2 regions of the Janthinobacterium lyxosi genome follow, and region 2 is predicted to be linked to the other one. Evidence: predicted binding sites of a transcription regulator. Region 2 holds the regulator's gene; the other holds the start of a gene.
The links. Region 2 encodes sigma-54, which starts transcription at its own class of promoters, with help from an activator protein. Its sites were predicted from a motif close to TGGCANGNAANCTGCTTT; they were not measured.
Positions count from the first base shown of each region.

Region 1 (4,195 bases), on a different contig from region 2:
GGAGCGCCATGGCCTCATATCCTTGGGCAGCCTGTTTACGGAACCCGTCTGGCTGTTCCTGCGCGAAGACAAGGCGGTGACGGAACTGACGCAATTGAAGGGCATGAAGATCAACCTGGGGCCGGAAGGCACGGGCGTGCCCAGCCTGTTCAGACAGTTGCTGTCCGTGAATGGTGTCGAAGCGAATGAGTTGACGGTGAGCGACTTGCAAAACACGCCCGCTACGGTGGAGTTGCTGGAAGGGCGCATCGATGGCCTCGTGTTCAGCTCGGCGCCGGAAGCGCCGCTGATCCAGATGCTGCTGCAAACGCCAGGCATCAAGCTGTTTGATTTTTCGCAAGCCGAAGCGTACACGCGGCGCCTGCCTTTCCTCACGCACGTCGTCTTACCGCGTGGCATCGTTGACCTGGGGCGCAACATTCCCGCGCAGGATTACCACCTGATCGCGCCGACCGCCACTTTAGTCGCGCGCGAAGACTTGCATCCTGCCCTGATCGACCTGTTCGTGCAGGCGGCAGCCGGCATCCATGGCGGCACGGGCTGGTTCCAGCAGCAGGGGCAGTTCCCATCCGCGCGCTATACGGAAATTCCCGTGGCGCCCGAAGCGCTGAAATTCTACAAGGATGGCGCGCCCGTGCTGCAGCGCTATATGAGTTTCTGGCTAGCCAATTTCTTTGATCGCATGTGGGTGCTGGTGGTGGCTCTGGGCGCGCTGATTTTACCCCTGTCGCGCGTGGTGCCACCCCTGTACGTGTGGCGCATCCGCTCGCGCGTGTACCGCTGGTATGGCCAGCTGCGCACGGTCGAGCAGGCGCTGGAAGACGTGCCGCAAGAGCAACGTGCGCAAGTGTATGCGGCGCAATTGCAACGGCTGGACCAGATCGAGGAAATGGTCAACCAGATCTCGATTCCCCTGTCGTTTGCCGATGGCTTGTACGGCTTGCGCAGCCACATCAACTTCGTGCGCAAGCGCATCTTGACCTTGATGGGTGAGCATCCGGTAGCCGAGGTGGGCGAGCCGGCCTGAGCGCTTAAACGAGGTTGATCGACAGCTTGCGCCCGACCAGCGCGGCGGCCCGCAAGGTCAAACGCTGTTCAGTGAATCAGGCGCCCAGCCACGGCAAGCCCGCCTTGCACCAGCCGCCGATCTGCTTGCGGTGGCCGTCCGCATCCTTGTCGCCTTCGAAGCCTTCGAGGATGTCGAAGCAGTTCATGTAGCCGTGTTCGGTGGCCAGCTTGGCGGCATGGCGCGAACGCACGCCGGAGCGGCACAGGAACAGCAGCACCTCGTCCTTGCCGGCCTGGGCAGTCAGTTGCGCGAGGAAGTCGGGATTCGGCACGCCGCCCGGGTAGGTGGCCCACTGCACCGCACCATGCTGGGTATCGGCGATGTCGACCCGGCCGACCCAGTCGCGCTCGGCATTCGTGCGCACATCGATGAGTTTGGCGGCAGCATCGACTTGTAGCAGGTCGTACGCTTCCTGCGGCGTGACAGCGCCGGCATACGGCGTACCTTCATTGGCCCGGCTGCGGGCGGTGGTCAGGATGTCGGCGGCGGTAGTCATGGCGTCCTCGATGAAAGTGGAAAGGTGTGAACGATTATAGTGCGCCGTTCGCGCTCCGCAAACGGGAAGTCACGGTGCACGGCGCATGCACCACAACAAGGCATTTTTCAGGAATCCATACAAAATGCACGATAATGGTGCGTTATTCGTTTTTTGCACTTGCATAGTGCATTCTTGATGTGACGCAAACGCGCGTGAAAATCGCGGGCAGGAAAACTTTCACTGGGATGGCAGTAATTTTGCTGCCGGCACCAGGGGGCTCCTGGAGCTGGCATGGAATCTGCTATGATCCCTATGAGTTTTGGTGGCACGCAATGTTTGCTTCGCTTCATCAGCCCAGACGCACTAAGGTCGGCTCACCCCACATTCATTTAGGAGATACGCATGGCAATGACAGCCGCAGAAGTCTTGAAGATGGTAGAAGAAAACGAAGTCAAATTCGTTGATTTCCGCTTTGCCGATACCCGTGGTAAAGAGCAGCACGTGACGGTTCCCGTGTCGCACTTCGACATGGACAAATTCGAATCGGGCCACGCCTTTGACGGTTCTTCGATCGCTGGCTGGAAAGGCATTGAAGCGTCCGACATGATCTTGTTGCCGGATCCAAACACGGCCAATATCGACCCGTTCATGGAAGAAACGACCCTGTTCATGCAGTGCGACGTGATCGAGCCGTCGGACGGCAAGGGCTACGACCGCGACCCGCGTTCGATCGCGAAACGCGCCGAAGCCTACCTGAAATCGTCGGGCATGGGCGACACCGCCTACTTCGGCCCTGAGCCGGAATTCTTCATCTTCGACAGCGTGCGCTGGAAGATCGACATGTCGGGCTGCTTCGTCAAGATCGGTTCGGACGAAGGTTCGTGGTCGACCGGCAAGGACATCGAAGGCGGCAACAGCGGCCACCGTCCTACCGTCAAGGGCGGCTACTTCCCGGTGCCACCAGTGGACAGCTTCCAGGACATGCGTTCGGAAATGTGCCTGATTCTGGAATCGCTGGGCATCCCGGTTGAGGTACATCATCACGAAGTCGCTGGCGCAGGCCAGAATGAAATCGGCACCCGCTTCTCGACCCTGGTCGAGCGCGCCGACTGGACGCAAAACCTGAAATACGTGGTGTGGAACGTGGCGCACAGCTATGGCAAGACCGCTACCTTCATGCCGAAACCTATCGTTGGCGACAACGGTTCGGGCATGCACGTGCATCAATCCGTATGGAAAGATGGCAAAAACCTGTTCGCTGGCGACGGCTATGCCGGCCTGTCCGATTTCGCCCTGTACTACATCGGCGGTATCATCAAGCATGCCAAGGCACTGAATGCGATCACCAACCCGGGCACCAATTCGTACAAGCGTCTGGTGCCAGGCTACGAAGCCCCAGTGAAATTGGCGTACTCGGCGAAAAACCGCTCCGCCTCGATCCGTATCCCGCACGTGGCCAATCCAAAAGGCCGCCGCGTGGAAGCGCGCTTCCCGGATCCACTGGCGAACCCGTACCTGTGCTTCGCCGCACTGCTGATGGCTGGCCTGGACGGCGTTACCAACAAGATCCATCCGGGCGAAGCTGCCTCGAAAGATCTGTACCATCTGCCGCCGGAAGAAGACGCACTGATCCCTACCGTGTGCGCTTCGCTGGAAGAAGCACTCGATGCGCTCGACAAGGACCGCGAGTTCCTGACTCGTGGCGGCGTGTTCAGCGATTCCATGATCGACGCGTACCTGGAACTGAAAATGCAGGACGTGCAGCGCATGCGCATGACCACGCATCCTGCCGAGTTCGACATGTACTACTCGCTGTAATGGCACCATGCCGGCAACTTGCCGGTAGTGAATAAAAAACGCGGGTGAGGCGATCGGTCTTGCCCGCGTTTTTTTTATGCAGTACGCCAATGCAGTGATAGTGCGGTGTTGTATAGTCGGCCCAGGAACGATGCGGCATGTGCCGACAGGAGTGAAGATTGACCAAGCATTACAGAATGGCGCTGATGGCAGGATTGCTGGGCGCGGCAGCACAGGCGCACGCGCAGCTGTATGTGTGCGCCGATGCACAAGGACACAAGACATACACGGACAAGCGTGCTGGCAAGCATTGCCAGCTGCTTGATTTGCCCGGCGCCATGACGGAGCCGCCGCGCAAGACGGCGCCGCTGGCCGGCGCACCGGCCCGGCCAGCCACGCAGGCGGTCGCCACGGCAGCGCCTGCCGCCGGCGCGTTTCCCAAGGTCGATGGCGCCGAGCAACGGGCGCGCGACCTGGACCGGCGTCAGATCTTGCAGGACGAATTGCGCAGCGAAGAGCAGAAACTGGCGGCCCAGCGCCTGGAATTTAACGCCGGACAACCTGAGCGCCAGGGCAATGAGCGTAACTATGCGAAATATCAGGAACGGGTGGCGCAGCTGAAGGACAACATTGGCCGAACACAGCAGAACGTCGAGGCCCTGAAACGCGAGATCGCCAATATCCGATGACGAGACCATGACAATAGACAACCATTCCAGCCGTCCCGCCCACCTGGCCGGCCTTGATTTGCTGGCTTCGGCCGTGATTCTGCTCGATGGTGACGGCCGCATCAGCTATGCCAACGCGGCGGCGGAAAACCTGCTGGAAAGCTCGCTGAAAGCCCTGTCGCG
Region 1 is NZ_JBNYXM010000047.1:8,427-12,621, reverse strand. Features, by position in the region: gene ACQ4WP_RS27405 (TAXI family TRAP transporter solute-binding subunit) at 1-1,027, shown strand, start outside; gene ACQ4WP_RS27400 (rhodanese-like domain-containing protein) at 1,104-1,565, opposite strand; gene glnA (type I glutamate--ammonia ligase) at 1,950-3,365, shown strand; gene ACQ4WP_RS27390 (DUF4124 domain-containing protein) at 3,551-4,033, shown strand; gene glnL (nitrogen regulation protein NR(II)) at 4,041-4,195, shown strand, end outside.
Region 1: a site for sigma-54 is predicted at 1,835-1,852, ahead of glnA (type I glutamate--ammonia ligase). Genes of this name have one in related genera too.

Region 2 (4,195 bases):
GCCGCGTCGACCTCGTCCAGGCTGGCAGGGTTCCAGCGCGGCGCATTGTCCTTGTCGACCACCAGCGCGCGCACGCCTTCGAGCACTTCGCCATGTTCGAAGTTATGGCGCACCACGCTGCGCTCCATGCGCAGGCAATCGGCCACGCCCAGGCGGGCGCCCCGCTGCAGCAATTCCAGGGTCACCGACATCATCAGCGGCGAACGCAGGCGCATGGCCGCCAGGGCCTTGCCGGCGAACGCGCTGTCGTCCTGCGTCAGCGACGCCATGATGGCGGCCACCGAACCGGCGCCGAAATGGCGGTCCAGCGCCGCGCGCGCCGTGGCCAGGGGAGAAGCCCCCGCCTCGGCCTGGAACGGTGCTGCCAGCGCCTTGATGGCCACCGGCAAGGCCTCGCCCGGCGTCGATTCGAACAGGGCCAGCAGCGCCCCCATCTGCGCCTCGGGCAGGTACACATCGGCCAGGCCCGTGTACAGGGCATCGGCCGCGTTGATCGTCAAGCCTGTCAATCCCAGGTACAGGCCCAGTTGGCCCGCCAAGCGGGAAAGGAAATAACTGCCGCCCACGTCCGGGAACAAGCCAATATTGACTTCCGGCATGGCCATGCGCGTGCGGCCCGTGACGATGCGCAGGCGGTTGCCAGGCCCGGCTTGCGCCACGCCCATGCCGCCGCCCATCACCACGCCATCCAGCACGGCAATATACGGTTTCGGATAGAAATGAATCAAATGATTTAAAGCGTATTCTTCCGTAAAGAAATCTTCCAGCTGGGCACTGCCGCCTTGCGGCGTGGCCAGGCCCGCATCGTAAAAGAAGCGGATGTCGCCACCGGCGCACAAGGCTTTCTCGCTGCTGGAGCGGATGACCACGGCGTCCACCTGCGGATCGGCGCGCCAGGCCAGCAGGGCCGTGCTCAGGGCACGCACCATCTCCAGCGACAGGGAATTCAAGGCTTTCGGGCGGTCGAGAACGATGTGGCCCGTACGGTTGCGGATGGAGGTCTGGACGAAGTCGCTCATGGCAAAATGAAAAGAAGTGAGAGTGGCCACATTCTAGCGCCTGCGAGGGAACATTGCGTTCGACAGGTTCGGGCGCAAAAAAGGGCGCAAGGTGCGCCCCTAGTTGATCACAACCGGTTCAAAGTCGCAGGCCGTGGAACACGTGGAAAAACCGTAGCGAGCGGATGTGAGTTGTGGCTGAGAAGCGGAGCTGTGCGTATGCACAGTGAGCATCGGAGGCCGCAAATCGCGACGCGCAGCAGGTTTTTTGGTGTTCTTAGGCGGCGGCGAATTCTTCGTCCGAGTTGTCTGGCAGATGCTTGATCGCCTCTTTACCGTGCCCTTGCACTTTGGTTTTGTATTTCATCACTTGCCTGTCCAGCTTGTCGATCAGGGTATCGATCGCGGCATACAAGTCTTGCGCCAGGCTTTCCACGTAGACAGTTTTACCACTCAGACGCAGGTTGACTTCGGCCTTTTGACGTTTTTCTTTCTCTTTGAGGTTATCCACGGTCAGAATCACGGCAATATCGATGACTTGATCGAAATGACGTTTCACGCGCTCCAGCTTCGTTTGTACATATTCACGGATGGCTGGTGTGACTTCGAGATGATGTCCGCTGATGGTGAGATTCATACACACTCCTAAAGATGATCGGGTTCGTGCGGTCCATCCTATCCGGCCCGCAGAGGAACCGAAAAAAACTTACAAACACTTACGCAGGCTCACTGGCGGAATTTTCAACGCTTCCCGGTATTTGGCAACAGTACGTCGCGCAATCACCATGCCTTGTTCCCCCAGCATGTCCGCAATCTTACTGTCGGATAAAGGATTTTTAGGGTCTTCTGCTCCTGTCAGTTGCACGATCAATGCCCGTATCGCCGTCGATGACGCTTCGCCCCCCGCTTCGGTGGCGACGTGGCTACCAAAGAAATATTTCAACTCAAACATGCCATGCGGGGTCAGCATGTACTTTTGGGTTGTTACCCGCGAGATAGTACTCTCGTGTAAACCCAGTGTATCAGCTATTTCACGGAGCACAAGGGGGCGCATGGCAACGGCCCCATGCGAGAAAAAGTTCTTTTGTCTTTCTACTATCGCCTGCGCCACGCGCAAGATCGTGTCAAAGCGCTGGCGCATATTCTTGATCAGCCACTTGGCTTCCTGCAACTGTGCGCCCATGGCGCCCTCGCCCTTGCCCTGCTTGAGCAAGTTGGCGTACATGGCGTTCACGCGCAGGCGCGGCATGACGTCGTTGTTCAGGGTGACTTGCCAGCCATTGCGCGCGCGCTTGACGACGACGTCGGGCACCACGTAATCGGACACATCCGAGGCGAAGACGGCACCCGGATGCGGATTGCACTGGCGAATCACCGTCTGCGCTTCGCGCAAGTCCTCATCGTCGCAATCGAGGGCTTTTTTCAGCTTGTTGAAATCGCGCTGGGCAAACCAGGCCAGGTGCTTTTCCACGATGACGAGGGCCATGCGCCGCGTCACCATGGCGATGTGCGGCAAACGCTTGATTTGCAGCGCCAGGCATTCGGACGCATTGCGCGCGCCCACGCCGGGCGGATCGAAACTTTGCAGCAGCGACAAGGCCGTGCGCATCTCGTCGGCGTCGATTTCCAGCTCTTGCGGCAGGCGTGCCAGGATGTCGTCGAGCGACTCTTCCAGGTAGCCGTTGTCATCGAGTGCGTCGATGATCAGCTCGACCAGCGCGCGGTCGCGCAATTCGAGCACCGTCACGCGCATCTGCTCCATCAAGTGTTCGCGCAGGGTGCAGTGATGGGCTTCGAGTTGCGGGCGGGAATCTTCGTCGTCGGGCGCCTTGCCCCGGCTCGCCTCGCTCCAGTCGCTGTCGCCGCCCTCCGCTGCAGCCGGGCTGTCGCCGGCGGCCTCTCCGTCAAAGGTTTCCGCTTCGGCCGGCGCTGCAGGCGCCTCCTGGCCTGGCGGCTGGGGCGGTGCTTCGGCCGGCGCAGCCGTGGAACTCAAGGCGCCATCGGACAGCAGGCGCAGCGAACGGTCGAGCGGATCGTCGAGGCGTTCGAGCAAGGGATTGTCCGTCAGCAATTGCTCTAGCTCCTGGTGCAATTCCAGGGTAGACAATTGCAACAGGCGTATCGATTGCTGCAACTGCGGCGTCAGTGCCAGGTGCTGCGAAGTGCGCAGCTGCAATGATTGTTTCATTGGCTCACATGCGGAAGTGTTCGCCCAGATAGACCCGGCGTACCGACTCGTTCGCGATGATGTCGTCGGGGCGTCCCGACGCCAGCACCGAGCCCTGGTTGATGATGTAGGCACGGTCGCAGATACCCAGCGTCTCGCGCACATTATGATCGGTGATCAGGACACCGATATTGCGCTCCTTCAAGAAGCGCACGATGCGCTGGATCTCGATCACGGCGATGGGGTCGACACCGGCGAATGGCTCGTCGAGCAGCACGAAACGCGGGTCGGTGGCCAGCGCGCGGGCGATCTCCACGCGGCGGCGCTCGCCGCCCGACAGGGACAGCGCCTGGTTCTCGCGCAACTTTTCAATCTGCAAGTCGGCCAGCAATTTATCCAGGCGCTCCTCGATCTCGGCCTTCTTCAGGGGACGGCCTTCGACGGTCTGGATTTCCAGCACGGCGCGGATATTGTCTTCCACCGTCAGCTTGCGAAACACGGACGCTTCCTGCGGCAGATACGACAGGCCCATCTGCGCGCGGCGGTGGATCGGCAGGCGGGAAATGTCCACGCCGCTGATATCGATGCTGCCGCCGTCGGACGGCACCAGGCCGACGATCATGTAGAACGAGGTGGTCTTGCCGGCGCCGTTCGGACCCAATAGCCCGACCACTTCGCCGCATTCGACTTGCAGCGAGACATCATGCACGACTTGCCGCTTGCCATAGGTTTTTTGCAGCCCGCGAACGATCAGGGTGCTGCCGCAACGTGTATTGTCCATTATTTCTTTCCTGGCGCGGGCGTGGCCGGCGCTTTCTCCGCCGCCGGTGCCTTGGGCTTCGGCTGGATCACCATGCGCACGCTGCCGCCATCCGGGGTGCTGGTGCCGCTATTCGAATTTTCCATCGCAAATTCTTCCTTGCGGCTGTCATACGAGATGAAGGCGCCATTGGCCACGTCAGTCACTTTTGTGCCTTCCAGGCGCGTCAGCTTGGCCCTGGAAAACAGTTTCACCACTTCCGTCTTGTTG
Region 2 is NZ_JBNYXM010000023.1:52,491-56,685, forward strand. Features, by position in the region: gene ACQ4WP_RS21465 (enoyl-CoA hydratase/isomerase family protein) at 1-1,019, opposite strand, end outside; gene hpf (ribosome hibernation-promoting factor, HPF/YfiA family) at 1,276-1,635, opposite strand; gene ACQ4WP_RS21475 (RNA polymerase factor sigma-54) at 1,705-3,186, opposite strand; gene lptB (LPS export ABC transporter ATP-binding protein) at 3,191-3,946, opposite strand; gene lptA (lipopolysaccharide transport periplasmic protein LptA) at 3,946-4,195, opposite strand, start outside.